2 regions of the Streptomyces sp. NPDC046931 genome follow, and region 2 is predicted to be linked to the other one. Evidence: riboswitches for the same ligand, from Rfam matches in the RefSeq annotation. Region 2 holds a riboswitch; the other holds the start of a gene.

Region 1 (15,110 bases), on a different contig from region 2:
GGCCGCCTCGTCTTCGGCGTCCTGGCAGATCCTGAAGGCGTCCGAGAAGGGCCTGGACCTGCTGAAGCGGGCCAACCGGCAGCGTCGTGCCTCCTTCGCGAAGCGGTTCACCGGCTGGAGCGACGCCGACGTGGCACGGTTGGCCGACTACCTGCGGTGTTACAACGCAGCCGACGTCGACTGAGCTCGGGGCGGCAGCACCAGACGGTCGGGCTCCCTGCACCGGTCGCCCGGCAACGGGGGCGGGGAGTGGTGTTCGGCGGGCCCGACCGCGTGATGACCTGGGGGCGGTGGGTCAGGCCGTGTTCCGCCGACGGGCTGCCATCACCGCGTAGACCATGATCCCGGCGAACAGGAACAGTACGCCCTGGTACACCGCCGCGTACCCGGCGCCCGCGACGAGCCACAGGGTGAAGGCCGCCGCGACCGCCGTGACCACGGCGTCCCGGGCCAGCCGCGCCCGGTCGACCCGCTCGCTCCGGCCGGAGACGAGGTGGAAGATCTGCGCGGCGGTGGCCAGCAGATACGGCACGGTCGCGGTGAACGTGGTGACGAGAACCAGGGCCTCGAACACCCCTCCCGAGCCGGATGTGTAGGTGGAGACGGTGAGCAGCGAGGCGAGAACGACGGTGACGCCGACGCCGACGGTGGGAACGCCTCGCCGCCGGCGTGCGAAGACGGCGGGGAACAGGCCGTCCTGCGCGGCCGCGTACGGTGTCTGGGCGCTCAGCAGGGTCCAGCCGTTGAGGCAGCCGGTCATCGACACGAGCGCGGCGAGCGCCACGGCCCAGCCGCCCCAGGAGCCGCCGAACATGGCGTTCACGGCGTCCGAGAAGGGGGCGGTGGAGTGCACCAGGCGGTCGTGCGCGACCGTGCCGAAGACGGACAGCGTGCCCAGCAGGTAGACCAGTGCGGCGCCCGTGGTGCCGATGACGGTGGCGCGCCCGACATTGCGCCGGGCGTTCTTGACCTCGCCCGCGCTGACGGCGGCGGACTCCACACCGAGGTAGGAGAACAGCAGGACCGCGGCGGAGGCGGACACTGCGCCGACCGCACTGCCGCCGTTCGCCTGGAAAGGGCCGAGGTTGTGCGGATCGAAGAAGAACAGCCCGCCGACCGCGACGAGCAGGAGCGGCACGAACTTCAGCACGGTGGACAGGAGTTGGACGGCACCCACGTAACGGGTGCCCGCGAAGTTGGCGAGGGCGGGCAGCCACTGGAGGGTGAGCGCGGCCAAGCACGCGGTCCAGCGGTGGCCGTTGACCGGGATCAGTACGTCGAGGTAGCCGACGGCGGCGACGGCGAGCGCCGCGTTCGACACCCAGGTGGTGATCCAGTACGCCCAGGCGGCGAGGAAACCGGCGAAGTCGCCGAAGGCCTCGCGGGCGTAGACATAGGGTCCGCCGGTACGAGGGTCCCGCTCGGCGAGCCGTCCGAAGAGCAGGGCGAGTGCGATGGCGCCGACGGTCAGGACGCCGAAGGCGACCAGGCTGACCGTGCCGTACGGGGCGACGGAGGCCGGGAGCAGGAAGATGCCGCCGCCGATGATGTTGCCCATGACCAGCGCGGTGGCGACGGGCAGTCCGAAGCGGCGGGCATGCCTGCCGGGGTTCCCGGCGGGATCTTCGGTGGGGGCGGGGGCCGCGGGGGTCTCCTGCGGGGCCGGAGCCGACGGTCGGACGGTTCCGGTGACGTGCATAGGGTGGTGCGCCTCTCTCGAACAGAAGCCCGGGATCGCCGGGAGCGGGCTCATTGTCCGACATGAGCCCACATGACTCCAAATCGAGCGCCTTTGTCCTGTGTGTCCGGTCGGGCGCCGCAAAAGGTACGCCTTCGGGGGCCCTGGGCCGGGAATCGTCCAGCGGCCAGCTCCCGAGTGGGCTGTGACACCTCTGTTGCCGGAACTATGGGCTCCGTCACAGCTGCCACGGCGTTGTCCTGATGGGCTCGGTGGATGGCGTTCCTGCTCCTGCTGCTCATCCCGGCCGGATCGGTCGTCCCCTCAGCCCTAGTCGGCCACGGACTCGGCACCCTCGGCCGAGTCGGCCTCCGACGCGCCGGCCGCCGAGTGTGGTTCCGGAGCGGAACCTCCCTCCCGCGCGGCGTCATCCGTCTACTGCTTCGGCCAGGACGGCACGCGCCTGTGGAAGCTCGGTACGGGCGGAGGGTCGGCGCTGTCGATGCAGTACCGCGACGAGCGGCTGTACTTGGTGACACGGACGGCTCGCTGGTGTGCGCGGACGCGAGCGAGGCGGCCGTCTCCGCGGCTCAGCAGGGCACCGTGCCGGTGGCGCGGGACGTCAAACTCGCCGCGGCCCTGCCGACTTACGCGTCGGCCACGGCCGCGGGCGCGGTGGCCACCGTCGCCCACGCCCCCTCCGGGGCGGTCGTCGTCGAGTGCGTCCAGGACGGTGGCCGCCTCCGCGTGCACGTGGTGTCCGACGGCTATGACTCGTCGTGGAACGTCCAGTTCCCGCGCGCGATACGGGAGCCCGGGGCGCGCTACGTGGTGGACGCCCTGCATGCGGCGGCCGGCGGCTTCTACCGGGTCCGGGGTGACATCCGACGGCTGCTGTAGGGCGGAAGGGGGAGGGGCCGTCCCGCGGCAGGAGGCCCCGACAGCGCCGGTGGTCGGCGGTGAGCGGGGCTGCGGGGCAGGGGCCCCGGGAGGCGTCGAGTCGCGGCACTCATGGGGTGGCCCGCAGCCCGGCCAGGAGCACCTGAAGGGAGAGATCGGCGGCCTCGTCCAACGGGGTGTCGTCGAGCAGTCCACCGACGGCCAGGGTGGCCAGACCGTGCACGGTGGAGAAGGCGACCTGGGCCAGCCGGACCGGATCGCCGGGACGGACGACGCCGCTCTGCTGTGCCTCGGCGATCACCCGGGCGGCGATCTCCAGGGCCTGGTGCCCGAGTGCGCGCAGTTCCTGGGTGGCCTGCTCGTCGTGTTTGGCGGCGAACATCAGCTGCAGCAGCGCGGCGCGCTCGACCGCGAACCCCAGATACGCCCGGCCGAGGCCGGTCAGCCGCTGTTCGACCGCCCCACGATCGTCCGCCGCCGTCTGGAGGCGACGGTTCAGTTCGGTGAAGCCGCTGACCACCAGCGCGTCCAGCACCGCCTGGCGGTCGCGGAAGTGGCGGGTCGGGGCGGCATGACTGACGCCGAGGTCGCGGGCGAGACCGCGCAGGGAAAGCCCGACGGGCCCCGACTCGGTCAGCACGGCCTCGGCCCGTTCCAGCAGGGCGGCCCTCAGGTTGCCGTGATGGTAGGAGCCTTCGGGCACAGCGCTCTCCTCAATGTTGGCGGTTGACTACAATGTTTTAGGTTGCCTACATTGATTATCCCGTACACCCGGCAAGGGAAGTGGAGCAACCGACGATGGCAGGCATGTCCTATCGAGGCACGACAGCCCTGATCACCGGCGCCAGCGCCGGCCTGGGCGAGGAGTTCGCCCGCCAGTGGGCCGAGCGAGGCGCCGGCGTCGTCCTCGTCGCTCGTCGCCTCGACCGGCTCCACGAGCTCGCCGCGGACCTGGAGAAGAGTCATGGCATCACCGCGACACCGATCGCCGCGGACCTGGCCCGGCCGGGGGCCGGAGCGGCGCTGCGGGCGGATCTCGACGCGCGTGGCATCACTGTGCAGACCCTGATCAACAACGCCGGCTTCGGGAGCCACGGGGCGTTCCTGGAGCAGGACCCGGAGCAGATCGCCCGCATGATCCAGCTCAATATCGGGGCGGTCTCCGAGCTGTCGCGGGTCTTCCTGCCGGACTTGGTGGCCGACGGCCGGGGCGCCCTGGTGACGGTGGCGAGCACTGCCGCCTACCAGCCGACCCCGGCCATGGCGGTCTACGGCGCCACCAAGGCGTTCGTGCTCAGCCTTACGGAGGCTCTCGCCTACGAGACCCGCCGGTCCTCGCTGCGCGTGCTCGCGGTGTCGCCCGGGCCGGTCAGCACCGAATTCTTCGACGTGGTCGGTACCCGCGACGCGATGGTCGGGCGCGTCGCCACCCCTGCCGAGGTGGTGACGGCGACCCGCCGCGCCCTGGGGCGCGGCAGCACCCCGCCGAGCGTGGTCGCGGGGCTGGGCAACCGTCTGTCGGCACTGGCACCCCGGTTCGCGCCACGCCGAGTCGTCCTCGCTGTCGCAGGGCGTGCGCTCAAGGCCTGAGGGCCGGATCGCCCCACGGCGCCTGCCGCGTCCCGCGCCTGCCGCAGGCCATCGGGTCATCCGCGCCCTGCCCGGCGGCTTCCCGGCTCAGTCCGGCTTCGGCATGGACCGCAGGCGCCGCATCTGGGCGTGGCTGAGGTCCTGCGCCCGGCGCATATGCCGGGTGATCACCTCCAGTTCGTCCTCGGTGTGCTCGTCGAGCAGTGCCTGCCAGGCCTGGCCGAGCTCGTCCCACACCGCGGTGACGCGGGCGATGCGCTCCGGCACCGTGGTGACCAGCACCCGGCGGCGATCCCGCCGGTCGGGTGTGCGCACCACGTAGCCCCCTCGTTCCAGCCGGTCCACCAGTCGTGTGGCCGAGCCCGTGGTCAGGCCGGTCATCTCGGCTATCTGTTTGACCGTCAAGGGCTCGGGCCGTGCCGTCAGCAGGCTCAGGCACTGCACGTCGGTCGCGTGCATTCCGAGGTGCTCGGCGACGGCCTGGTTGAACAGCACATACGCCGCCAGGTGGCGGCGGGACTCAAAGGACAGCTCCTCGTACAGCCGGCTCCGACGCGAGTCTCCCACTCCGGACTCACCTCCAAAAAAAGCTGCGCGACGCAGCGAATCTGGGTAGTCTGCTGCGCGACGCAGTTGATGCGTCACGCAGCTACTCTACCTTTGGGAGAACCATGCTCACCATCGCAGTCACCGGCGCCACCGGAGCCCAGGGCGGAGCCACCGCCCGCGCCCTGCTCGCTGCCGGACACCGCGTCCGCGGGCTCACCCGTCACCCCGACTCGCCGGCCGCCGGCGTCCTGCGAGCCGTCGGAGCCGAGGTGTGCCACGCCGACTTCGACGACCGCGCCTCTCTGGACGCCGCCCTCGCGGGAGTGGACTCCCTCTTCGCGGTCACCACCCCGTTCGGCACCGACATCGCCACCGAAGTGCGACAGGGCAAGGCCCTCGTCGACGCCGCGGCGGCCGCCCGCCTCGGGCACATCGTGCTCACCTCCGCCGCCCATGCCGACCGCGGCACCGGCGTCCCGCACTACGAGAGCAAGTACCTGGTCGAGCAGCACATGCGCACTGCCGGCGTGCCCTGGACGGTGATCGCCCCGGCGGCGTTCATGGACAACTTCGCCGGCGGCTGGAGCCTCGACGGGCTGCGCGACGGCAGCTTCGCCTGGCCCATGCCCGCCGACCGGCCGCTCACTCTCATACCGGCCGCCGACATAGGCGCCTTCGCCGCGTTGGCGTTCGAGCGCCGTGACGAGTTCACCGGACGCCGGATCGACATCGCCTCCGACGAGCTCACCTCCGGCCGGATCGCGGACGCCCTCGCAGCGGCCACCGGGCGCCCGATCCGCCACCAGGAAGTACCGCTGTCCCATGTCCGGACCCACTCCGCCGATCTGGCGGCCATGTTCGAGTACTTCACCACCGTCGGCCTCGACGTCGACGTCACCGGGCTGCGACGCGACTACCCCGAAGTCGGCTGGCACACCTTTGCCGACTGGGCCGCCGGTCAGGACTGGTCCGCACTCCTGACCCCCGCGCCCGCCCAGCAGTGACCTACCCAAGGAGCACAACTTCGTGAAGCCCATCGGCTACTGGCTCAACCGCACCGACAGAGTCATCACGCATTACATGAACGACATGCTGGAGGAGTTCGGCCTCACCAGGATCGCCTGGCAGGTCCTCCGACTCATCGACGACACGCACGAGGCCACCGACGGGGAACTTCTCGCGGCCCTCGAGGCCAACGCCGACACCGCCACGCTGACCGCGGCCATCGACACCGTGCTCGCCGACGGCTGGGCGACCCGTCACGCACCGTCCCGGCTCGCCCTCACCCCTGATGGCCGTCGGCGTCTGGCTCGTGTCGCCGAGCGCGTCGACGCGTTCCGCGAACTGTCCATGACCGGCATCTCCCGGGACGAGTACCGCACCGCCGTCCAGGTCCTTGAACGGATGACCCACAACCTGGAAGCGGTGGCGATGAGCGGCAGCCGTCGATAGCGACACCGCCAGGACGCCGGCAGGCGACCTCGCCCTGCCGGGCCCCCACTGTGAGGCTCCGGGCTCGATGTCTGCTTCGTCGCTTGTGAACGGACGGCTACGCGGCTGAGCCCTGCTGATGCACCACATGAACGATCACGGGGCGTCCGTGCATTGGACGGATCGATTGAGGGATCCCTCCGTTCACGGCATGCCCGCCGTCGGTACCGGGGCGTCTCTCACCACGAGCGCCTATGCCACCGCCATTCCCCACACCGCTTCCCGTCCGGCCCCCGGCGGCCGCGGCCACCGCCGGATGGGCCTCGCCCTCCTCCACGCCGGGACCGCGACCCTCGGGCTCCGCTACCTCACGCAGGCCCTGCTGCCGCTCGCCTTCCGTGACTCGGGGCCGATGGCGAGCGCACGCAGGTGGAGTGCGCCCGGCGAGGCGTGCGGAGTGGCGCCGGCCGTCCTGCAGATAGGCCAGGGTCTGGCGGGGCCTGTGCAGGGCCTTCCGCTCGGGATGAAAGTCATGCGTCAAGGAAACCTCCATGGCCGGTCGCGGGTGGCGGTGGCCGGATGCCGGTCACCGGAAGGCCGATGGTGGGTGCCGGGCCGAACCGGCCGCGGCGGTGTCAGTCGCCCCCGCCGGGTTCAGGCGCCCTCAGGGTTGGTGCGGATGAGGCCCGGACCGCGGTCGACGACCGTGTCCCCGTACCCGACATCGTGGCCGTCGTCACAGCGGAGTTCCGCGCGCACCGGGGCGCCGCACCCCTTGTGGCGTACGACCAGCGCGGGACCCTGCTCGTCCGTGGCCCAGGTGTCGCCCCACTGCCGCAGCGCCATGAGCACGGGCCGGAAATCACGGCCTTTCTCGGTCAGCTGGTAGGCGTACCGGGTGCGCTGGCCGGGTTCCTGATAGGGGACACGCTCCAGGAGCCCCGCGGCGGTCAGTTCCTTCAGACGTGCCGCGGCGGCGGGCTCGCCGACGCCCACGCGCTTGGCGAAGTCGTCGAACCGGGACGTGCCCAAGAAGGCTTCGCGCAGGATCAGCAGCGCCGTCTTGGTGCCGACGATCTCGAGGGTGCGGGCGATGGGGCAGTTGGTCATGGACCAGGTGTCGCGTTCCGTCAGCAGATCAGTCATGTTCCCAGCCTAGCCTGACTTGCCTCATCGGTAGCCAGACGTTAGCGTCATGGCTGACTTCTAAAAATATTAGTCAGCTGTTGGGCGCAGCCCCCGAGGAGGAATCATGGACATCAGCACCGCAAAGGCCCTGGTCACCGGAGCCAACCGCGGCCTCGGCAGGGCGCTCGCTCAAGAACTGGCCGCCCGCGGCGCCACCGTGTACGCCGGGGTCCGGCGGCCAGAGCAGGTCGACCTGCCCGGCGGGAAGACGATCCGGCTGGACATCACCGACCCCGCCTCCGTCGCCGCGGCGGCCGAGGAGGCCGGTGACGTCAACGTGTTGATCAACAACGCCGGAACCTTGACAGGGGCGGATCTGCTGACGAGCGGCTGGGACGACATCCGGCTGGAGATGGAGACCCACTACCTGGGCACCCTTCGCATGATCAGGGCATTCGCCCCGGTGATCGAGGCGCAGGGCGGCGGGTCGGTCCTCAACATCGCGTCCGTCCTGTCGTGGATCAGCCTCCCCACCACCGGCGCCTACTCCGCCGCCAAGGCCGCGCAGTGGAGCATGACCAACGCCCTGCGCCTGCAGCTGGCGCCCAAGGGCATCACCGTGGCCGGACTCCACGTCGGCTACATGGACACCGGCATGGCCCGCCATGTCAGGGACTCCAAGACCCACCCGTCGGACGTCGCCCGCGCGGCCGTGGACGGCATCGCCTCCGGCGCACACGAGATCGTCGTCGACGACCGCAGCCGCCACGTGCAGTCCCGCCTCTCCGGCGGCGTCGCCGCGCTCTACCCGCAGCTCGGCTGAGAAGAGGAAACAGGTGCCTTCGACTCCTGTCCCCGCCCCGCCGCGAGGGCTGGACCGGCTCAGACGCGTCGCCGGTGAGCACACCGGCAGCCCGCTCCCCACGCCCCCGCCCTCCCGGCTCTCCCCGGCCGTCACCCTCGTCGCCATGTGCCCCGCGCCGCCTGGCCCGCCGTCGAGCACGCCGTCTCCACCGGAGCCGGCAGGGGAGCGGCGCCACCGAATGTGACCGCCGCGGTGGCCGATGCCTTCACCTCCGGAGTACACGCCGGCATGGCCGTCATCGCCGTGGTCTTCCTGTGCGCAGCCCTCGCCGCGGCCCTCCTGGTCCACAACCGGCCGCACCACACCACGGCCACGACGAACTGACACCACAGGCGAGCCGAGCCGAAGCCGGCACAAGCGGATGCCCACGGCCGCGATCAGGCGCGCGGCACCCGCTGGTCAGGCGTGCGGGCACCCGCTGGTCAGGCGCGCGGCACCCGCTGGTCAGGCGCGCGGGCAGAGGATGAACTCGGGAAAGGCGTGTCGACCGGGCCGGTTGCCGACCTCCGCGAGCGCCGCACGGATCTCATGCAGGTGGCGAGTGGTCATCTGCAACGGAGGCTCGTCAGGCTGGTAGGTGGTGCGGATCGGGTAATCCACGCCCGGCTGCCGGGTCATCTCGATATGACAGCCGAGCACATGGGTGACCGGCCGGCTGTCGGAGAACTCGATCAGACGGTCGATGGACCGGACGAAGGCGGCCCGGTCCTGGATATAGAGCCTGCCCGGGTAGACCGTGTCACCCGTGAGCAGAAACCGGGTCCACGGGTCGTAGAAGGTCACCGCCGCCTCGTGATGGCCGGGGGTGGCCAAGGTCTCCAGCACCCGGCCCCCCAGGTCCACCCGCGCCACGGCGCCGGGGTCTTCCCCGAACCCGAAGAACTCCCAGGCCGTCGCCAGATCGGCGCCCACCACCGTGGTGGCGGGACGGTCCGTGAACTGGGCGTCGCCCGCGATGTGGTCGCCGTGCGGGTGGGTGTGCAGGACCAGCAGGCCGTAGTCGTCCCGGGGGTGCCGGGCGAGCCACTGTGCGACGAGTTCGTCGACAGTCCGGCGCAAGGGGAAGAACTCCGCGGAGGCGGTGGCACCGGTGTCGATCAACACCGCCTTGGCATTCCCGAACAGCAGAAACAGAAAGGGCGCCTCGTAGTTGATCGCCATGTTCTGCCGCAGGATGAACGTGTGCTCGTCGTACCGGTGAATCTGGATGTCCGGGTCGGTGTTGTGCTTGGCCGACGGCGAGCCATGGATCCACCGGATGTCGAGCGCCCCCGGGTCGGGCACCCCACCCGTGGCGAAATCCACCGACGACCTGCCTGCCACCACGACGACTCCTCCGGTGCGTCGTCTTGGCGGACCGGGTACGGCGCACATCTCGTCCGGGGCAGGCCCGGATACGAGCCTCCACGGGGAAGCTACCACGGCATTCGCGCGGCTCCGGAGGACATCGGGGCCACTCCGGCTGCCCACCACTCTCCTCCCTGCAACGTGGTGGCCAAGCGGTGCTCGTATGGCTGGGCTGGGTACCGCGACCGCGACGCGACCGTGATCGGGCGCCGCAGGCCGAGTTCCCCGAGCGCGCTGTCGATGGGTCCGAGGGGCTTGCCGAGCCGGGAGATGCCGATGTGGTCGGCCGCGGCGAAACGGCGGGCGTCGATCGGCCCGTGATCGACCCGGACCTGACGAGCCCCACCGTGGCCGCCCCGTGACATCGCCGCAACCGCAGCGCGGCTGCCGCTCGACCCCTCGTGGGAGGGGTCCGGCCAGGTCGCCCGCCTCGGCCCGGAAGACCTGTCGCCCAACGAGACGGCGAGCGCCTCACCGGATTCGGGATGACCGACGCGATGGCGCAGGCGATGGTCGACATGTTCGACGCCGAGGCCTCGACAACGCCGAGCCGCACGGCGGAGTTGCGCTCGCGGGCCTCGCTCCGCAAGCGGAGCAGCGGCCACCAATATCCCGAAGAGGAAGTGCGCGGTGACAGACCGTGCTAATTAAGGTGCGTGCGCGAGTACCCCTTGGCTTCCGGCATGGCCGGTCAACTCGGCTGGCTGGTCCTGCCAACCGTTCCCGACGAACTGGCACCGTTGGTCGACCGTAGCGATGCACTGCTGACAGCCTGGTGGCGGGACCACGAGATCGACGCCCTGGAACGGCTCGTCGCCACCTGGTCGGAGATCCTCGATCACCCGCACTTCCACGCCGCCGAGGCGGATTTCCGGTTGCTCTGCCAGGACCGTGCCGCAGTGTGCCTGTGCTGGCACGCGCTCGAGACCGGACAGGGCGAAGAGCTGGACGAGGCCCACGCCCGTCTGACGGAGATCCTCGCCGCCGCTCCGTCCTGGGCCGCCGATGTGGAGTACCACCTGGGCATCATCGAGGAGGGGCGGGCGCAGCTGCGTAATTCCCTGGCTCAGGCCCTCGTGGCGGAGCGCCGGCTTCGCGCCGTGCTCGCCGCACTGCCTCCCGAGGAGGCCCGATTACGCCCGCGCTGCATGGATGTCCTGGCCCGGACCCTTCTGTGGCTGCACAGGCATGATCGCGACCGCGGAAGCACGGACGAGGCCATCGCCCTGCACCGGGCCGCCGTCACACTGATGCCGCGCGACAGCGCCTACCGCGGGGTGATCGTAGTCATGCTCGCCTCGTCGCTGCGGGCACGGTTCAAGGAGACGGGGCGGCTCTCGGATCTGAACGAGGCGCTGACGCTGCTCCAGGAGACCATCAGGGGCATCGAGTTCTTGAGTGTCGCCGCTTACGGACACACGACACTCGGCGGGCTGCTGCGCGAACGCTACGTGCGCTCCGGCGACTTTGCCGATCTCCAGCGCTCGCTGGAAGCACACGCCGATGCCGTCCGGTTCGCGCCCGAAGGCCGCAGAAGTTGGCTGGTGGCGCTGAACAATCAGGCCAACGCCTTGAACGCGGCCTACTCCGTCACCCGCGATCGGACCCTGCTCGAACAGGCCATCGACAGCCTGACCCTGGTGGTCGAAGCGACCGACCCGCAGGACCACTCCTACCCGGCCCGGCTGAACAACCTGGGCAACAGCCTGACCTTCGGCTACGACGAGACGGGCGATCCCGCCTATCGGGACCGCGCCATCGTCATGTACGAGAACGCCATCGCCCATTCACCGGCTGACGACCAGGAGCTGTCGTCGCGCTATCTCAACCTCGCCACCAAGCTCGCCCGCCGACATCTCGAGCGGAGCCGTCGCCGCGACCGCCGACCGGCACACCGCTACTTCCGGCTGGCGTACGAGACCGGAATGGCCCGAGCGCCGGAGTGGGCCCTCACCGCCGCCTTCGCCTGGGGTGAGTGGGCAGGAGCCTGCGGCAGGTGGAGCGAGGCGGTGAAGGCGTACGAACTCGGCATCGAGACGATCGAGCTTCTTTTCGCCCGCCAGGACTCCCGAGTCGACAAGGAGGCATGGCTGCGCACCGCGCAGGGCGTGCCCGCCCGCGCCGCCTACGCCTGCGCCCGCGCAGGACGTCCCGAGCACGGCGTCCTGTTGCAGGAACGCGGCCGGACCCTGCTGCTGGCCGAGGCGCTCCGCATGCGGGGCGGCGACCCTCCGGACCTGCCGTCCATTCGTTCTGCCGCGGGCGACCGGACTCTGGTCTATCTCGACTCGGCCGACATCGGAGGGACAGCCCTGATCATCGCGCCGGGCGCGCGCAAGGTGCGTCCGGTCGAACTGCCCGAGCTGAGGAACGCCGCCGTCGATCCGCGTGTCGACCTGCTGGCCCGGGCCTATCAGGGGCGGCACACCGACCCGGAGCTGTGGTCGCAGACGCTCGACTCAACCGGCCGCTGGGCGCAGGAAGTGATCTTCGACCCGCTGCTGCCGAGCCTTCCGAAGGGGACCGATCACCTCGTCCTCATACCCGCCGGCCGGCTGACGCTGCTCCCGCTGCACTCCGCGTGGTCGCCTCACCCCGGTGGCGGCCGGCGGTACCTCGTCGACGAATTGATCGTCGGTTACACGCCGACCGCGCAGGCGCTGCGGCCCGCCGGCACCGCGCGGTTCCGGGAGGCCCTCGTCGTCGACGATCCCCGCCCGGTCTCCGCCTCCCCGCTGCCCTGGTCCGGTGCGGAATGCGCGGCGGCCCTCGCCGCCGCGGGCCCCGGAAAGGTACTCGCCGGTCCGGGCGCCACCCGCGCGGCGGTTCTGGACGCGCTGGACGGACCCAGCCTCATCCACCTCTCGTGCCACGGCGCCGGCAGGAGTGACGCGCCTTTGATGAGCGGGATGCTGATGGCGGGAGACGAGCCCCTGACCGTCGGTGACATCATCGCGTTGAACACCCGAGTCGAGGCCGAGCTCGTAGTGATGTCGGCCTGCGAGACGTTCCAGGTGGGAACCAAGCTCCCCGATGAGGTCGTCAGCCTGCCGACGGCGCTGCTTCAGCTCGGCTGCCGTGCCGTGGTCGCCACCCAGTGGGCGGTCTCCTCCCTGGCTGCCGCCCTGATCGTCGCGGCCTTCTACCGGCGGTGCGCCGAGGGGGACCCGCCCGCCCGGGCGCTGCGCACAGCCGTCAACCGGCTCCGGCCGCTCACCCATGCGGAGCTGGCCGCCCATCTGAAACCCGGAGCCGGGACGGACCTCTTCGGCCTGCCGCCCGACGCGGCACGACCCCTGTGGCGGACCCTGCGCCGTCGCGACCCCGATGCCCGGCCGCTTGCCCAGCCTGCCGAATGGGCAGCGTTCGGTGTTGTCGGCGGATGATCCAAGGAGACACCCGATGGACGATGACACGCTGTTGGAACTGGCGGTGGCCCTGGAACCCGAGATCGCCGAGCTGGCCGATCGGGTGACGGCCGACCGATTCACGGCACTCCTGGCGGCGCTGCGCGCCGGGGAACTCGTCGGAGACGACCTGTTCGAACTGCTCACCGCCGATGCCGCATTGCGTGACCGGGTCAACGCTCTGCTCCCGCCGGAGGAGGACGGTGAAAAGGGCTATCAGGAGATGCCGGGCAAAGGCGAGATCGTCGCCCCGCTCTTTTACGCCTGCCCCGAGGGTGACTACCGCTACCCGGTCCAGGAGATCGGTGAGCCGGTGCCGGATTGCCCGGCACACCGGATAGCGCTGGTGGCGGAGTAGACGTGCTCACCAAGCTCTGGACCGGTCTGGGCGGAAAGCTCGCGGAACGGTTTGTGCTCGCGCTGCTGTCCCCGGCCGCGACGTTCTGGTCGGCGGGAGCCCTGGCCTGGTTCGACGGCCACGCCTCCGGCGGCCGCCGGCCGACCGCGCTGAACGAGACGACCAGCCGGATCACCGGTCTCCCGGCCGCGGCTCAACTCTTCCTGGTCCTGGGCGTTCTCGCCCTCCTCACCGCCAGCGGTACGTTCGTCAACGCCCTATCCCTTCCCATGCTGCGCCTCATGGAGGGCTACTGGCCGCGGTTCCTGGCCGCGCCCCGCCGACGGCTCGTCGGCCGTAAGGCAAACCGGCGTGCCTTCGCCGCAACCCGCTGGCGCGCCCTGATGCTCACCGGCGAGGACTCACTGACCCCCGAGGAGACGGCCGAGGCCATCCAACTGGACCGCGTCCTCAACCGGATCCCGCCGAGCCCCGCCCAGCAGATGCCGACCCGCCTGGGCAACACCCTGCGCTCGGCGGAGTCCCGTCCGGCCCGCAAGTACGGCCTCGATCCGGTCGTGTGCTGGCCCCACCTCTGGCTCCTGCTTCCCGACCCGGCACGCGAGGAGATCTCGCACGCCCGCGCGTCCCTGGATCGCGCCGCCACCTGGACGATCTGGGGTCTCCTCCTCCTGGTGTGGACGCCCTGGAGCGCCTGGGCGATTCCCGCCGCGCTGGTCGTCGCAACGACCTCCTACCTCGCCGCAGTCCGCACCGCGACGGCCTACGCCGATCTCGTGGAAGCCGTCTGGGACCTCCACCGCTCCACCCTGTACAAGGCTTTGCGCTGGCCCCTGCCCGTCGACCCGGCGGCCGAGTTCGCCGCGGGCAAGGCCATCACGGCCTATCTCCGCCGCGGCGCACGTGGAACGCTTCCACGGTTCAGCCAAGACGTCCCGGCATGACGACCGCACCGTAAGCGCGCATCGACCACCGTGCGCGCAGCCTCGCGGTGGGCGGAGCGAGACAACAGATCGCTCGACCCGATACGAAGCTGAGCACGCGTACTCATGCGCCCGCCCATCGGGACAGGCAGCGTGGGGCCTGTGAACCTCCCCATAGGACCGCCGGCCTTCGACGCCACCACCGGTTCCCGGCGGCGCCACCGTGCCGACACGGGCGCCGACATCGGAGCCGGGTGCGGCCTGCTGCTCCTGGAACTGGCCGCCCTGGTGGTGATCTTCGGACTCTGGTTTCTGTCCGGGTTCAACCTCGACCCCGCCAGGACCGTCGAGACCGACTCGTTGTGGAGCTACCTGGCCGCCGCCGGCGGAGTCGGCGCCCTGGCCGTCCTGGCGGTCGTGATCGCCGCGCGCGCCGGGGCCCTGGTGACCGTCATCAGCCAGGGCGTCATGGTCGCCCTGGTCTCCCTCATCGTCCTGGGCGGGGCCATGGTTCAAGAGCACGAGGACGCGCGGGTCTCCACCGGCGGGAACGCATGCCATGCGGCACCGTCCGCACCGTGGTGCAACGGTTGAGCAAGCCCGGCGCTCTCCGCATCCCGCACAGCTGTCCGGTCGCAACAGGGCGGCTGGACGCCTTGCCGACACCACCCCGCCCCGCAGAGCAATGTCCGATTCCCGCCAGCACCCTGCGCCGAGGCGGTGCACAGTGGAGACGTGACCAGCGACGACAGCAGGGGCGACAGCCTGTACGAGGCGGTGTGCAGCCGCGACGCACGCTTCGACGGCGAGTTCTTCTTCGCCGTCGCGACGACCGGCATCTACTGCCGCCCCAGCTGCCCCGCCACCACCCCCAAGCGGAAGAACGTCTCCTTTTTCACCACCGCCGCGGCGGCCCAGCACTCGGGCTTCCGCG
Region 2 (15,110 bases):
GGCCGGCAGGCCGAACATCATGATCGGGAAGAAGCCGGACATGAACATTCCGGCGCTCGGGTCGCCGTGCAGGAAGCGCTGGTAGTCACCGGTGAAGACCTGACCCGCGCCGTCCTTGAACGTGCCGAGCTGGAACCACGCCACGGTGTTCACGAACTGGTGCATACCGATCGGGATGAGGGCACGGTTGACCAGGCCGAAGAGGGCCGAGCCCGTGGCGCCGAGCCCGGTCATCCACTCGCCGAAGCTGGTGATGCCATCGCCGATCGGCTCCCAGACGAGGCTGAAGAAGACGCCCACGAGCGCGCCGACGAAGGCCATCAGGATCGGCACCAGCCGGCGGCCGTTGAAGAAGCCGAGCCAGTCGACGAGCTTGGTGCGGTGGAACCGCTGCCACATCACGGCCGAGAGCAGACCCATGATGATGCCGCCGAGCACACCGGGGTTGTTGTACGTCGCCGCGACGATCGAGCCCTTTTCGATGTGCTCAGGCGTCAGCGGGAACGCCTCGAGCACCTTGCTGTACACAAGGAAGCCGACCAGCGCGGCGAGCGCGGTGGAGCCGTCCGACTTCTTGGCGAAGCCGATCGCGACGCCTATGCAGAACAGCATCGGCAGGCTGCCGGTGATGGCACCGCCGGCCGCGTTGAACACGGCGGCGACCTTGTCCCAGCCGAGGCCGTCCTTGCCGAAGATGTCGTCCTGGCCGAGCCGGACCATGATGCCCGCCGCCGGCAGTACGGCGATCGGGAGCTGAAGACTGCGGCCGACCTTCTGCAGGCCCTGGAACAGACCGGATCCCCGCTTCTTTGCGGGGGCCGCCGTGGTTGCGGTGGCGGTGCTCATAGTTCCTCCATGTGGCGGGTGCTGCCGGGGGACGGGAAGGGGGATGAAAGGGGCGAACAGCACCCACGTGGTCTACACCACTCACTGGTGTAGACCTGTTGTAGCACGGTCAAGGCGAGATAAGGAACCCATGAATTCTGCGACCAAGCGCATAACGGCAGCAATGCTCATAGAAGGAGAAATAGGACACATCGCGGCTTCGTCGCGAGCGGAACCGTGCTTGGCGGCCCTTCCACCAGTGGTGTAGACCAGGATTACCGCGACACAGCGGCTCGGATCAGGGAGAGAAGACATGGCCAGCAAGGCTGAGAAGATCGTTGCCGGGCTCGGCGGCATCGACAACATCGAAGAGGTCGAGGGCTGCATCACCCGGCTCCGCACCGAGGTCAACGACCCCTCGCTGGTCGACGAGGCCGCCCTCAAGGCCGCGGGCGCCCACGGCGTCGTCAAGATGGGAAGCGCCATCCAGGTCGTCATCGGCACCGACGCCGACCCGATCGCCGCGGAGATCGAAGACATGATGTGACCGCCCAGGACCGAAAAGGTCCGGCGCTCACCCGCGAGGGGCCCGTTCCACCGGGGGACGGGCCCCTCGCGCGCGTACGGATAGGCTCGGACCCATGTCTCGAATCGACGGCCGCACCCCCGACCAGCTCCGCCCCATCACCATCGAGCGCGGCTGGAGCAAGCATGCCGAGGGCTCCGTCCTCGTCTCCTTCGGTGACACGAAGGTCCTCTGCACCGCCTCCCTCACCGAGGGCGTCCCCCGCTGGCGCAAGGGCAGCGGCGAGGGCTGGGTCACCGCCGAGTACGCCATGCTGCCCCGCGCCACCAACACCCGCGGCGACCGCGAGTCGGTCAAGGGCAAGATCGGCGGCCGTACGCACGAGATCAGCCGCCTCATCGGCCGCTCCCTGCGCGCCGTCGTCGACTACAAGGCGCTCGGCGAGAACACCGTCGTCCTCGACTGCGACGTCCTCCAGGCGGACGGCGGCACCCGCACCGCGGCGATCACCGGCGCCTATGTGGCCCTCGCCGACGCCGTGGCATTCGCCCAGCGCAAGAAGCTGGTCAAGCCCGGCCGGAAGCCGCTCACCGGCACCGTCTCGGCCGTCTCCGTGGGCATCGTCGGCGGCGTACCCCTCCTCGACCTCTGCTACGAGGAGGACGTCAAGGCCGAGACCGACATGAACGTCGTCTGCACCGGCGACGGCCGCTTCGTCGAAGTCCAGGGCACGGCCGAGGCGACACCCTTCGACCGCAAGGAACTGACCGCCCTCCTCGACCTCGCCGTCGCGGGGTGCGACCGACTGGCGGCGCTCCAGTGCACGGCACTCGAGGCAACCGTGTAGCGCTCTCCCGCGTTTTCACGGGTAGCCGCACAGCCGACGCGGCGGGGCGCCGGGGACTACCGCGCGCCCTGCCCGCGGCCCCGTACGCCTGGCCAGGCGTCGCAGGCACCGGACCGGCCGGTGCCTCCACGGGAGACCGCGGCACCGTCAACGGGGAGGAACCGTTCCATGGCCGCGCGCCATCGCCGCACCACCGCCGCAGCGTTCGCCGTCGTCGCCGTACTCGCCGCCGCGGGCGCGAGCACCGGCTGCGACGCCGTCGGCAAGGCGATCGACTGTGTACAGACCGCCGACGCGATAGCCGACAGCGTCACCGACCTCCAGCAGGCCGTCGAGAACGCGGCGAACGACCCGACCCAGGCGGACGCCTCCCTGAACTCCATCGAGAACGACCTCGACAAGATCGGCGACAAGACGGACGACGTCGACGTCAACAAGGCGGTCGACCACCTCCGCAAGGCCGTCGCGAACGTCCGCGACGCCATCAAGAACGGCGACAAGACCCCCGACGTCGGCCCCGTGACGGACGCGGCCGGCGAACTGACGAAGGTCTGCACCTCCTAGGCCCTCTCACCGGCACCGGCGGCGCACGGATACTGGAGGGCATGACCCGCCTGATCCTCGCCACTCGCAACGCCGGAAAGATCACCGAACTCAGGGCGATCCTCGCCGAAGCGGGGCTCCCGCACGACCTCGTCGGCGCGGACGCCTACCCCGACATCCCCGACGTCAAGGAAACCGGAGTCTCCTTCGCCGAGAACGCCCTGCTCAAGGCTCACGCCCTGGCCCAGGCGACGGGGCTGCCGGCCGTGGCCGACGACTCCGGCATCTGCGTGGACGTCCTGGGCGGCGCCCCCGGCATCTTCTCGGCACGCTGGGCGGGCCGGCACGGCGACGACCGGGCGAACCTGGAGCTGCTTCTGGCCCAGCTCGCCGACATCGACGACCCCCACCGGGGCGCCCACTTCGCCTGCGCGGCCGCCCTGGCCCTCCCGGACGGCACCGAGCGCGTGGTCGAGGGCCGGCTCAGGGGAATCCTCCGGCACGCCCCGTCCGGCGCCAACGGCTTCGGCTACGACCCGATCCTCCAGCCGGAGGCCGAGACACGCACCTGCGCGGAACTGACCCCCGCGGAGAAAAACGCGATCAGCCACCGGGGAAGGGCGTTCCGGGCACTGGTGCCGGTGGTGCGGGAGCTGCTGGGCTGAGGGGCCGGTCTGCCGCAGGGCACTGAAAGGCCCGGTCCGCTTGCGTGGACCGGGCCTTGATCATGTCTTTGTGCGGTCGGTGGGACTCGAACCCACACGGGATTTCTCCCACGGGCACCTAAAACCCGCGCGTATCGCCTATTTCGCCACGACCGCACTAAAACGGACATTCAGCCTGGCTGTGCCGCTTCGTGCCGTTCAGTGTACGGGGGAGTCCGTCCGCCTCGCGGGGCGCCCGCCCTTCTGGCGGCACCATGTTGCGGTCAGCGAATGGCAGTTCGGGCATAAGTACCTCAGGTTCTCGATGCGGTTGTCCAGCCAGTCACCGTTGATGTGGTCGATCTGGAGCGTGATCGGCTGCGCCAGCCACTGACCCTCGTTCCCGCACGACGTGCACCGGTAAGGGACGCCTGCCGCCTGGAGGGCCGTATGCAGGCGTGCCCGGTTGGGGCGCGCGGAGCCCACGGGCAGGATCACCAGCACACGTTCGGGCGCGCAGGTGCGGGGAGCCGTCCGCGTGCCGCCCCACGGGCGCCGTACGAAGTGACTGGTGTCCAAGCCGAGTTGGGCCGCCTGACGGCGGACGCGTCGATGATTGGTGTCGTTCACCTCGAGTCCCAGCGCACGCATGACATCGGCGTAGCTCGTGGCCCTGGCCACGGCCGCGCGCAGAGCGTCCGCGGGGATGGTCAGGCGGGCGTTGCGGAAGTGGGCGGTGTCGATGTCCCGCTCCCGGAGCATCCGCCCCAGTGCCGCGCGCGACCGGCTGTCGTCGGGGATTCCGAGGATCCGGGCCGCTCCGCGCACGCTTCGGGCGGACGTGGCGGCGGCTCGAAGTTCGTCGTCGGTGAACGGAAGGTCCACGTGCGGGCGGTCGATGCCCGGGAAGTGGCTGATGTCGATGCCGGCTGCGGCTATGCGGCGCCGGATGTGCGCGAGGGTGCCGGTCGCCGGTGTGGCGCCGAGCTTCAGTGCGACCTCGCGCAATGTCGTGGACGACGCCGCCGCTGCGGCGATCGCGGCGTCCGGATATCTGTGCCACGGGCTGCGCTGCTTGAAGTGGCCGGTGTCGATGCCGTGGGCGGCGACTCGTTCCTGCAGTACGCGCCGCTGTCCTCCGCTCGGCTTGAGGCCGAGGTGGCGCATGAGGTCGTTCCACGTGTGGGACCGGGCGACGGCCGCTGCCAGCGTGCCTCGGTCGTATGTGCCGGTGGCCATCGGACTCCCTCCGTCTTCGGCCGCGTGTTCGTCGTCTCGCACCGAGTAACGAACCGTTTATCGGACAGTCACGGCCGTAATGCGGAACGGCTCGTACCGACGTGTTCGGTGCGAGCCGTTCCGGGAGGCGGGAGTGGGGGTCTAGAGGGCCAGGTCCTTGATGATCTTCGCCACATGCCCCGTCGCCTTCACGTTGTACAGGGCCCGCTCGACCTTGCCCTCCTCGTCCACGATCACCGTGGAGCGGATCACACCGACGACGGTCTTGCCGTACAGCTTCTTCTCGCCGAACGCGCCGTACGCCTCCAGCACCTTCTTGTCCGGGTCGGCGACGAGGGTGACCTTCAGGTCCTCCTTCTCACGGAACCTGGCGAGCTTCTCCGGCTTGTCGGGCGAGACGCCGATGACGTCGTAGCCGGCGCCCGCGAGCAGCTGAAGGTTGTCCGTGAAGTCGCACGCCTGCTTGGTGCAGCCGGGGGTAAGCGCAGCGGGGTAGAAGTACACGATGACCTTGCGGCCCTTGTGGTCGGCCAGGGAGACCTCGTTGCCGTCGGCGTCCGGCAGGGTGAAGGCGGGGGCGGTGTCGCCGGGCTGGAGTCGCTCGCTCATCGTTACCTCGCAGGCAGGGGGCGGTTACCCGACGAGCCTAATCCGCTTCCGGCCGCTCCGGAGGGGTGCCGATGGGTGCGCCCGGCGCGAAGCTGACAGACTGTCGACCACAGATGCAGGAATTGCGCGGAACACGTCGCAAACGACCACGGAGGATGCGCGGTGGCGGACACGTCGAGCACACCGGACACCAGAACTCCGGCGCAGATCGAGGCGGACATCAAGCGCCGCCGCGAAACGCTGGCCGAGACGCTCGACGAGATCGGCGTCCGGGTGCACCCGAAGACGATCGTCGGGGACGCCAAGGCCAAGGTCGTCTCCCATGTCGACAACACGCTCGGGAGGGCGTACGTCGGTGCGAACCGGGTCGTCAGCCAGGTGAAGGGACAGCTGGTCACGGAGGAGGGCGCGCCTCGGCTGGAGCGCATCGTGCCCGTGGCCCTGGTCGTGGTGGGGGTCGTGGGCCTGCTCGCCCTCGGCTCCCGGCGGCGCAAGGGCTGACCCGGCCGCGCGCGAAGCCGTCGGAGACAGGTAGGTTCGGGGCGTGAGCGAGAAGAACCACCACGACAAGTTGCCCATCCGGATGCTGCACGACCGCGTGCTGGTGCGGCAGGACGCCGCCGAGGGCGAGCGCCGGTCCGGCGGCGGCATCCTGATCCCCGCGACCGCGGCCGTCGGCCGGCGCCTCGCCTGGGCCGAGGTCGTCGCGGTCGGGCAGAACGTGCGGACCGTGGAGCCGGGCGACCGGGTGTTGTTCGACCCCGAGGACCGGGCCGAGGTCGAGGTGCGCGGGGTTCCGTACGCCCTGATGCGCGAACGGGACCTGCACGCCGTGGCGGCGGACCGCTTCGAGGGGTCGGAGGACTCCACGGGGCTGTATCTGTAGAACCCTGTCCTCGAGCCCGCGGAGAATCGGCGGGTGCAAGGAGCCGGTGACCCAGGTCACCGGCTCCTTTTCCGTTCCGTTGCTAAGTTGGACGGGCCCACGAGGGACCCGACGAGACGCGCCGTACCGGGACCGCAAAGACGACGCACCCCTGTTGATCACCGGAACACGTCACCGGAACGCGGAGGTGCCCCATGGCCTGGGTCCTGCTCGTCCTCGCCGGCCTGCTCGAGGTCGGCTGGTCGGTCGGCATGAAGTACACCGACGGATTCACCCGCCCGTGGCCGAGCCTCGCCACCGGCGCGGGCATCGTGGCCAGCATGCTTCTGCTGTCGTACGCCGCGAGGTCCCTGCCCATCGGGACGGCGTACGGCGTGTGGGTGGGCATCGGCGCGGCCGGTGCGGCGGTGCTGGGCATGACCGTGCTCGGGGAGCCCGCGACCGCCGCGCGGATCTTCTTCGTGGGGCTGCTGCTGGTGGCCGTGGTGGGGCTGAAGGCGACCTCGGGTCACTGACCCCGCGGACCGCGCCACGGCCGCCCGGCCACCTCGCTCAGAACCCGACTCCGCCCGTGGCCCCGCCCGTCCCGTCCGCCCCGCCGTCGCCGGTGGTGCCGCCGCTTGTGGGGGTGCCCGTGGTTCCGCCTGTGCCGGTGGTGCCTCCCGCGCCGGTGGTGCCGCCCGTGCCCGTGGCACCGCCGTCACCGGTGGTGCCTCCGGCGCCGGTGGTGCCACCGGTGTCCGTGGTGCCACCGGTCCCGGTGGCACCGCCGGTGTCGGTCGGGCCGCCCGTGCCGGGAGTGCCGCCGTCGGTCTGGCCCTGGTTCTGGCCCTGGTCCTGGCCCGGGGTGCTCGGGCCGCCCGTCGTGCCGCCGTTGTCCTGGGTGCCGGTGGTGCCCGGCTGCCGGCCCGTGGGGCCCGTGGAGGGCTCCAGGGTCTGGTCGGCGCCGGCCTGGAGCTGGAGGTCGAAGTCCTTCACCGGCTTGTCCTTCAGGGCGGCCTTGGTGAACTGCGCCCAGATCTGCGCGGGCGCGCCGCCGCCGTTGATGCGGGGCAGGCCCATCGCGCCGTACAGCGACTTGTGGGCGGCCGTGACCGGGTCCTGGCCCATCACGGAGACCACCGTGGCGAGGTCGGGGGTGTAGCCCGCGAACCAGGCCGCCGTGTCCTCCTCCGCGGTGCCGGTCTTGCCGGCGGCGGGGCGGCCGGCGGCCAGGGCGTTGGTCGCCGTGCCGTTCTCGACGACGCTCCGCAGGACCGAGGTGGTGGTGTCGGCGGCCTCGCGGCTGACGGCCTGGACGGTCTTGCGCTCGGGCAGCCGGACCACGTCCGTGCCGTCCTTGGTGATCTTGCGGATCAGTGTGTACGTGCTGTGCTCGCCGTGGTTGGCGAGTGTCGCGTAGGCCTCCGACATGTCCAGGACGCTGGCGGTGGCCGTGCCGAGCGCGATGGACGGGTAGGGGTTCAGGTCCCTGGTGCCGGACGGGATACCGAGGCCGACCGCGGTCTGCTTGACCTTCTCCGGACCGACGTCGACGGCCATCTGCGCGTACACGGAGTTGACCGACTTGTCGGTGGCGGTGCGTACGGTGATGTCGCCGTAGGAGCGGCTGTCCTCGTTCTCGGGGGCGTAGCTGCCGCCGTTCCAGCCCTGGACGGGGCGCTGGTTGGTGCCGTCGTAGACGGTGTTGGGCGTGATGGGGCGGCCGTCCTGGGTCTGGGAGCGGTTCTCCACGGCCGAGGTGAACACGAACGGCTTGAAGGTGGAGCCCACCTGGAAGTCGCCGCGCGTGGCGTTGTTCGTGTACTGCTGCACATAGTCCATGCCGCCGTACAGGGCGACGACCTCGCCGGTGCGGGGGTCGACGGCGGCGCCGCCCGCGCGGACATAGGTGTCGACCTTGCGGTTCTTCTTGTCGAGCTTGGACATCAGCTGGTCGTCGACCGCGCTGACGAAGGCGTCCTGCCTGCTCTTCTGAAGCGTGGTGGTGATGCGGTAGCCGCCGGCGGCGAGCTCGTCCGGGTCGACGATCTTGTTCTCGAGGACATAGTCCTTGATCGCGTCGAGGAGGTAGCCGCGCTGGCCGGACAGGCCGGTGGAGAGGGTGGCCTCCCTGGGCATGGGGAACTTCATGCCGGTGCGTTCGGAGGCGCTGAGCCAGCCCTTCTTGACCATGCCGTCGAGGACGTAGTTCCAGCGGGCTTCGGCGGCGCTCTTGTTCTCCGGGTGCGCGACGACGTCGTACTCGCTGGGCGCGTTGAGCAGCGCGGCGAGGTAGGCGCCCTTGGCCGCGTCGAGGTCCACGGCGTCGACGCCGTAGTAGGCCCGGGCCGCGGCCTGGATGCCGTAGGCGTTGCGGCCGAAGAAGCTGGTGTTGAGGTAGCCCTCGAGGATGTCGTTCTTGCTCTTCTCGCGATCCAGCTTGATCGAGATGAAGAACTCCTTCACCTTGCGGGTGACGGTCTGCTCCTGGCCGAGGTAGTAGTTCTTGACGTACTGCTGGGTGATCGTGGAGCCGGACTGCCTGCCCTTGCCGGTGGCGGTGTTCCAGCCGGCGCGGATCATCGCCTTGGGGTCGACGGCGGACTCGGTGTAGAAGTCGCGGTCCTCGGCGGCCAGTACGGCGTGCTGGGCGGTCTTGGAGATCTGGGCGAGGCCGACGTTCTCGCGGTTGACCTTGCCGTCGCGGGCGATCTCGGTGCCGTCCGCGTACAGGTAGACATTGCTCTGCTTGGTCGCCAGCGCGTTGGCCGGCGGGATCCTGACCATGGAGTAGCCCAGGGCGAACAGGCCGACGAGCAGCAGGATCCCGACGACGCAGGTGCCGAGCACCGTCTGCCAGGTCGGGATCAGCCGGCGCCATCCGGTGCGCCCCCGCTTCGGCTTCCCGCCGGGCTGCGGGTCCAGGGCCGCGGGTGCCGGCGGCTCTGTGGACGCCACGCCCTTGCTGCTCTGCTGCGGCTGCGGCTCGTCGCTCATCGTGGTGCCGGACTCCCGTTTCGCGTCGTACGTTCCCGTACGCCCTCATACGCCATGTGCGCCCCCTGATGAAGACTGTCGCACCAACCGTTCCGTTCCCGGTACGGCGGACCTGCTTTACCGGGAAAACGTGTGGTACGCCACTTCGTCCGCGCGCTAGGCTCCTGCGCTTCGCTCCGGCATGCGTCGAAGGAGGTGATCCCGTGGGGACAGGGCGGCTGTACGCCGCTGTCGCCGCCGGTGGTTTCCGGCGGTACGCGACCTACCGGACCGCGACCGCGGCAGGGGTGTTCACCAACACGGTCTTCGGATTGATCTTGGCATACACCTATCTCGCCCTGTGGCACGAACGGCCTCATCTGGGGGGGTACGACGAGGCGCAGGCGTTGACGTACGTATGGGTCGGGCAGGCGCTGCTGATGACCGTCTCGGTGATGGGCGGCGGCTTCGAGGACGAGCTGGTGGAGCGCATCCGAACCGGTGACATCGCGATCGACCTGTACCGGCCCGCCGACCTCCAGCTGTGGTGGCTGGCCGGGGACCTGGGCAGGGCCCTGTTCCATCTGCTGGCGAGGGGTGTGCTCCCGATGGTGGTCGGCGCGTTCCTCTTCCCGCTCGCCCTGCCCTCCCGCCCGCTGGTCTGGGCGGCCTTCCTGGCGGCCGTCACGCTGGGCGCGGTGGTCAGCTTCGCGATCCGCTTCCTGGTCGCGCTCACCGCGTTCTGGCTGATGGACGGGGCGGGCGTGACGCAGATCTGCTGGATCACGGCGATGTTCTGCTCGGGGATGCTGCTGCCGCTGAACGTCTTTCCGGGCGTGCTCGGCGAGATCGTGCGCGCCCTGCCCTGGGCGTCGCTGATCCAGGCGCCCGCGGACGTGCTGCTGGGCGCGGCGGACCCGCTGGCCGTCTACGCCCGCCAGCTGGCCTGGGCCGTGGTGCTGCTGGCGGCCGGGCGGATGCTCCAGTCGGCGGCGACGCGCAGGGTGGTGGTGCAGGGTGGCTGAGGAGACGTACGGGGGCGTGTACGCGGACGCGGAGACGGCCCGGGTCCGGCGTTCCCCCGCCCACCGGGAACGGCCCTCTCCGGCCCGCCGGGACGGGCCTTCTCCGGCCCACCCGGCCGAGGGGACGTACGGCCGGGTGCGCGAGGGCCTGCGCGCCTACCGGTTGATCACCGCGATGTGGATCCGCTCCACGATGGCCTACCGGGCCTCGTTCGTGATGAACACGTTCGGCAACCTCGTGGCGACCGCGCTGGACTTCGTCGCGATCCTGCTGATGTTCTCGCGGGTCGACGTCCTCGGCGGGTACCGGCTGCCCGAGGTCGCCTTCCTGTACGGCCTCTCGGCGACCGCGTTCGGGCTCGCGGACCTCGCGATCGGCTCCATGGACCGGCTGGGACGCCGGGTGCGCGACGGCACGCTGGACACCCTGCTGGTGCGCCCCGCTCCGGTGCTGGCGCAGGTCGCCGCGGATCGCTTCGGCCTGCGCCGGCTCGGCCGGGTGACCCAGGGGGCAGGCGTCCTCGGGTACGCGCTCTGCGCGGTCGATGTCACCTGGACCCCGCTCAAGGTGGTGCTGGTCCCGCTGACGCTGCTGAGCGGCGGCCTGATCTTCTGCGCGCTGTTCGTGGCGGGCGCGGCCTTCCAGTTCGTCGCGCAGGACGCCTCCGAGGTGCAGAACTCCTTCACCTACGGCGGTCAGACGCTGTTGCAGTATCCGCCCACCGTCTTCGCGAAGGAACTGGTGCGCGGGGTGACCTTCGTGCTGCCGCTCGCCTTCGTCAACTGGCTGCCCGCGCTGTACGTACTGGGCCGGCCCTACCCGCTCCACCTGCCGGCCTGGGTCGCCTTCGCCCCGCCGCTGGTGGCGGCGGGCTGCTGCGCGGCGTCGGGGCTGGCCTGGCGCGCGGGACTGCGTTCGTACCGGAGCACGGGGAGCTGAGGGACTCATGGACGGTGGTTTCCTGCACGACGGCGGTTCGCCGCAGGAGGATGGCTTCATCGCACTGGACCGCGTGGAGAAGGTCTTCCATGTGCGCAAGCGGACCGGTTTTCTCAGGAGCGAGCGGCGGCAGGTGCGGGCCGTCGACGCGCTCTCCTTCACCGTGGCGCGCGGCGAGATGGTCGGCTACATCGGTCCGAACGGCGCCGGGAAGTCCACCACGATCAAGATGCTGACGGGGATCCTCACCCCGAGCGGCGGCCGGCTGCGGGTGGCCGGCATCGACCCCGCCCGCGAGCGGGCACGGCTCGCCCGGCGCATCGGGGTGGTGTTCGGCCAGCGGACGACCCTGTGGTGGGATCTGCCGCTGATCGACTCCTACCGGCTGATGCACCGGATGTACCGCATCCCGGACGGGCGTTACCGCGAGAACCTGGACCGCCTCGTCGAACTGCTGGAGCTGGGCGTTCTGCTGGACGTGCCGGTGCGGCAGCTGTCGCTGGGGCAGCGGATGCGCGGCGACATCGCGGCGGCGCTGCTGCACGACCCCGAGGTGCTCTACCTCGACGAGCCGACGATCGGCCTCGACGTGGTCTCCAAGGCCAAGGTCCGCGCATTCCTGCGGGAGTTGAACACCGAGCGTGGCACGACGGTGCTGCTGACCACGCACGACCTCCAGGACATCGAGCAGCTGTGCTCCCGTGTGATGGTCATCGACCACGGGCGCCTGGTCTACGACGGTGCCCTGGCCGGGCTGCACGAGGTGGGCGACAGCGAGCGCACCCTCGTGGTGGACCTGGAACGGGAGCTGCCGCCGATCGAGGCGCCGCCCGCGCGCGTGGTGCGGGTCGAGGGGCCGCGGCAGTGGCTCGCCTTTCCGGCGTCCCGGTCGGCGGCCCCGCTGGTGGCGCGAATCGCCGCGGAGTATCCGCTGGTGGACCTGTCGGTGCGGGAGCCGGACATCGAGGCGGTGATCGCGCGGATGTACGCCGAGAGGACTTCGGCGTAGTCCGGCGCGCGGGGAACTCGTAGGCTGAGGCCCATGACCGACGCCGTGTCTTCCGGGGGACGTGACGATCAGCGGGTGACGCCGCCGGATTCCGCATCCCCCGCCCAGGATCTCCGTGCCTCCGACGCCGACCGTGAGCGGGTCGCCGAGGTCCTGCGGGACGCTCTCGCCGAAGGCCGTCTCGACATGGGGGAGTTCGAGGAGCGGCTGGAGGCGACGTACCAGGCGCGGACGTACGGCGAACTGGCGCCGATCACCCGGGATCTGCCGGCCGCGGGCGTCGGCGCCCCTGCGGTGTCGCTGGTCAAGGAGCCCGAGGTGAGCGGGAGTTGGCGGGAGCGGATCGTCGGCGGCGAGGGGTCGTCCTCGTGGGCGGTCGCCGTCATGTCCGGTTTCCAGCGCAAGGGGCGCTGGACGGCGCCCCGGCGGTTCAACTGCTTCGCCTTCTGGGGCGGCGGTGAGATCGATCTGCGGGAGGCGTATTTCGCGGACCGTGAGATCGAGATCAACTGCGTGGCGATCATGGGCGGGATGAATGTGATCGTGCCGCCGGGCGTCGAGGTCGTCGTGCGCGGCATCGGGATCATGGGCGGCTTCGACCATCGCGAGGAGGGCACGCCCGGTGAGCCCGGCGCGCCGCGCGTGATCGTCACCGGGTTCGCGTTCTGGGGCGGGGTCGGCATCGAGCGCAAGCTGACCCGGGCCGAGCGGCAGCGGCTGAAGGAGGAGCGGCGCCGGGAGAAGCTGGACCGCAAGGCCGCGCGCAAGGAGCTGGACGCCTCCCGCCGTGAGGGTCCGGACGGCCTCCAGGGCCTGCTCGACGCCCGCGAGGCCCTGGAGGAGCACCGCGAGCTGCTGCGCGAGCGCCGCGAGGAGCGCCGGGGGCTGCACCGGGAGCGCCGGGAGTCCCGCCGCGAGGAGCGGGACCGGCGCCGGTACGGGGATTACTGAAGCGCTACAGCTGTGCCGGTGCCGCGCCCCTCAGTGAGGTGAGGTCGAAGACCTCCGCCATCCTGGCGAAACCCCTGTCGCTGGGGTGGAGGTGGTCGCCCGAGTCGCAGTCGGCGCGCAGCCGGCGCGGGTCGTACGGGTCCCGCAGCGCCTCGTCGAAGTCGACGACCGCGTCGTACACCGTGCCCGACCGGATCCGCGCGTTGACTTCCTGCCGCACCTGTTCGCGGTCGGGCCGGTAGCCGCGGTGGCCCCCGAACGGCATGAGCGTCGCCCCGACGACCTTCAGCCCGCGGGCGTGTGCCTCGCGGACGAGGGTGCGCAGGCCCGCCGTGATCCGGTCGGGGTCGGCCCGGCCGGGGTCGCGCAGGATGTCGTTGACGCCGAGGTCGACGACGACGGCCCTGACGTTGGTACGGCCCAGCACATCGCGCTCGAAGCGGCTGAGGGCGCTCGGGTTGCCGGCGGGCCGTCCGGGGCCGTCGGCCAGCACCCGGTTGCCGCTGATGCCCTGGTTGACCACGCTGTAGCGCGGCACGTCACCGGACCCGGCCGCCCGGCGCAGCCGATCGGCGAGGACGTCCGTCCAGCGGTGGTTGGCGCCCTCGGTGGAGGTGATGCCGTCGGTGATCGAGTCGCCGAGTGCGACCACGGTCCCGGCCGCCTCGTCGCCGAGCACGTCGAGCGCGGTCAGATAGCGCCAGTACGGGCTCTGTTCGGTGTACCCGGCGCCACTCACGTCCTCCGTGAGATCGCCCCGCGCGACGTACGAGATCTGGCGGGCGTGCCGGTGGTAGGTGACCGGGCCCGACGGGGTGGGGGAGTACGTGGTCACGAGCGCGTCCGAGTCGCCCGGGACGGCGATGCGGACGGCGTCGCTGACCACCTGCCGGCCGGCGGGCACGACGACCGAGGCGGCGCCGCCGAAGGTGAGCCGGCGCATGGTGTCGGCGGCCGCGGCCGGGCCGCCCGACGCGGCGACCGCGATCGAGGCGTGGGTGACGGTCAGAGGCTGCCGTCCGTAGAGATTGGACAGGGTGATACGGGCACTCGTACCGCCGACGTCGGTGTGCACGACATTGCGCACGGACCGTCCCGCCAGCCCGTCCGCGGCGGTGCCGGGCTCGGCGCCGGAGGGCGAGGCCGACCAGGTGCTCACCCAGGCCCCGACCGAGGCGGGGGCGGCGGAGCCCCGCGGGGCCGGGTGGCCGGCGGCGAGGGTGCCGCGGCCGTTGCCGTCGTCGGCCGCGGCGGCGAGATATATGGCGGCGGACAGGGCCACGATCACGGTGACGATCGCGGACAGCAGGGCATAACCGTGACGCCTGGTCATGCGGCGCGTGTCTCCTCGGGCGAGGGAGCCCGAGGCTCCGATGTCGATCAGCTTCATGATGCGCCATGAGGCGGGAGGGAGAGAGAGGGCCCCACTGATCCCCGGCAGGAACCCTGACGCGACCCTGAAAAGCCCCCGAGACTCCTCCAACCGGAGAGACGCCGGGAACTCCCGTTCCGTTCCAGGAGTCGGTCAGGAAGGGACAATGTGTAACGAGGGACACGATCGGGTGGAGCGGATGGAACGCATAAAACCGGATGAACCGGCGGCCGTCGGGCGGTCCGCGGGCGGCCCGTCCGCGGGCGCCGGGCAGTCCGCCGGCACGGACGCCGCCGCCACGGGCCGAGCGGCCGTCGTGAGCCGTGCGATGACCTCCTTCAGCCCCGCCGACGAGGAGAAGCGCCGGGGCGTGCGCCGTATGAAGTCCACGGCCACGGGACTGCTGCTGCTCGTCGCGCTCGTGTACGTCCTCGCCACCTGGGCGCGGCACGCCGGCGCGGGCCCCTGGACCGGTTATCTGGCGGCGGCCGCCGAGGCCGGCATGGTCGGCGCGCTCGCCGACTGGTTCGCGGTCACCGCACTCTTCCGCCACCCCCTCGGCCTGCCCATCCCGCACACGGCGATCATCCCGAACAAGAAGGACCAGCTCGGTGTGTCCCTGGGCGAGTTCGTCGGGGAGAACTTCCTCTCCCAGGAGGTCGTACGGCAGCGACTGCGCGCCGTCGGCATCAGCAGCCGTCTGGGCGCCTGGCTCGCCCGGCCGGAGAACGCCGAC

The links. Region 2 has a riboswitch for guanidine ahead of ABZ876_RS22565 (multidrug efflux SMR transporter). Riboswitches for the same ligand answer to the same signal wherever they lie in the genome.
Region 1: it holds a riboswitch for guanidine, as region 2 does, so the genes downstream of both, ABZ876_RS31320 (MBL fold metallo-hydrolase) here and ABZ876_RS22565 (multidrug efflux SMR transporter) in region 2, are expected to answer to the same signal.

What each region holds. Positions count from the first base shown of each region.
Region 1 covers NZ_JBEYWX010000024.1:87,463-102,572, reverse strand. Annotated here, with positions in the region: gene ABZ876_RS31375 (hypothetical protein) at 1-111, opposite strand, end outside; gene ABZ876_RS31370 (amino acid permease) at 296-1,699, opposite strand; partial or broken gene ABZ876_RS31365 (molybdenum metabolism regulator) at 2,100-2,578, shown strand; gene ABZ876_RS31360 (TetR-like C-terminal domain-containing protein) at 2,688-3,281, opposite strand; gene ABZ876_RS31355 (SDR family oxidoreductase) at 3,386-4,168, shown strand; gene ABZ876_RS31350 (MarR family transcriptional regulator) at 4,256-4,735, opposite strand; gene ABZ876_RS31345 (NmrA/HSCARG family protein) at 4,840-5,721, shown strand; gene ABZ876_RS31340 (MarR family winged helix-turn-helix transcriptional regulator) at 5,744-6,169, shown strand; gene ABZ876_RS31335 (helix-turn-helix domain-containing protein) at 6,803-7,294, opposite strand; gene ABZ876_RS31330 (SDR family oxidoreductase) at 7,401-8,099, shown strand; gene ABZ876_RS31325 (hypothetical protein) at 8,247-8,465, shown strand; gene ABZ876_RS31320 (MBL fold metallo-hydrolase) at 8,586-9,467, opposite strand; guanidine-III (ykkC-III) riboswitch at 9,480-9,549, opposite strand; gene ABZ876_RS31315 (hypothetical protein) at 9,974-10,135, shown strand; gene ABZ876_RS31310 (CHAT domain-containing protein) at 10,172-12,874, shown strand; gene ABZ876_RS31305 (hypothetical protein) at 12,891-13,253, shown strand; gene ABZ876_RS31300 (hypothetical protein) at 13,256-14,197, shown strand; gene ABZ876_RS31295 (DUF6234 family protein) at 14,339-14,770, shown strand; gene ABZ876_RS31290 (AlkA N-terminal domain-containing protein) at 14,912-15,110, shown strand, end outside.
Region 2 covers NZ_JBEYWX010000013.1:58,582-73,691, reverse strand. Annotated here, with positions in the region: gene ABZ876_RS22615 (PTS transporter subunit EIIC) at 1-846, opposite strand, end outside; gene ABZ876_RS22610 (PTS glucose/sucrose transporter subunit IIB) at 1,139-1,372, shown strand; gene rph (ribonuclease PH) at 1,467-2,198, shown strand; gene ABZ876_RS22600 (hypothetical protein) at 2,367-2,762, shown strand; gene rdgB (RdgB/HAM1 family non-canonical purine NTP pyrophosphatase) at 2,804-3,406, shown strand; tRNA gene ABZ876_RS22590 (tRNA-Leu) at 3,478-3,562, opposite strand; gene ABZ876_RS22585 (HNH endonuclease signature motif containing protein) at 3,605-4,624, opposite strand; gene bcp (thioredoxin-dependent thiol peroxidase) at 4,766-5,233, opposite strand; gene ABZ876_RS22575 (DUF3618 domain-containing protein) at 5,396-5,734, shown strand; gene ABZ876_RS22570 (co-chaperone GroES) at 5,817-6,119, shown strand; guanidine-III (ykkC-III) riboswitch at 6,211-6,269, shown strand; gene ABZ876_RS22565 (multidrug efflux SMR transporter) at 6,314-6,634, shown strand; gene ABZ876_RS22560 (transglycosylase domain-containing protein) at 6,672-9,098, opposite strand; gene ABZ876_RS22555 (ABC-2 family transporter protein) at 9,302-10,102, shown strand; gene ABZ876_RS22550 (ABC transporter permease) at 10,239-11,042, shown strand; gene ABZ876_RS22545 (ATP-binding cassette domain-containing protein) at 11,050-12,051, shown strand; gene ABZ876_RS22540 (DUF1707 domain-containing protein) at 12,085-13,002, shown strand; gene ABZ876_RS22535 (SGNH/GDSL hydrolase family protein) at 13,007-14,335, opposite strand; gene ABZ876_RS22530 (DUF445 domain-containing protein) at 14,541-15,110, shown strand, end outside.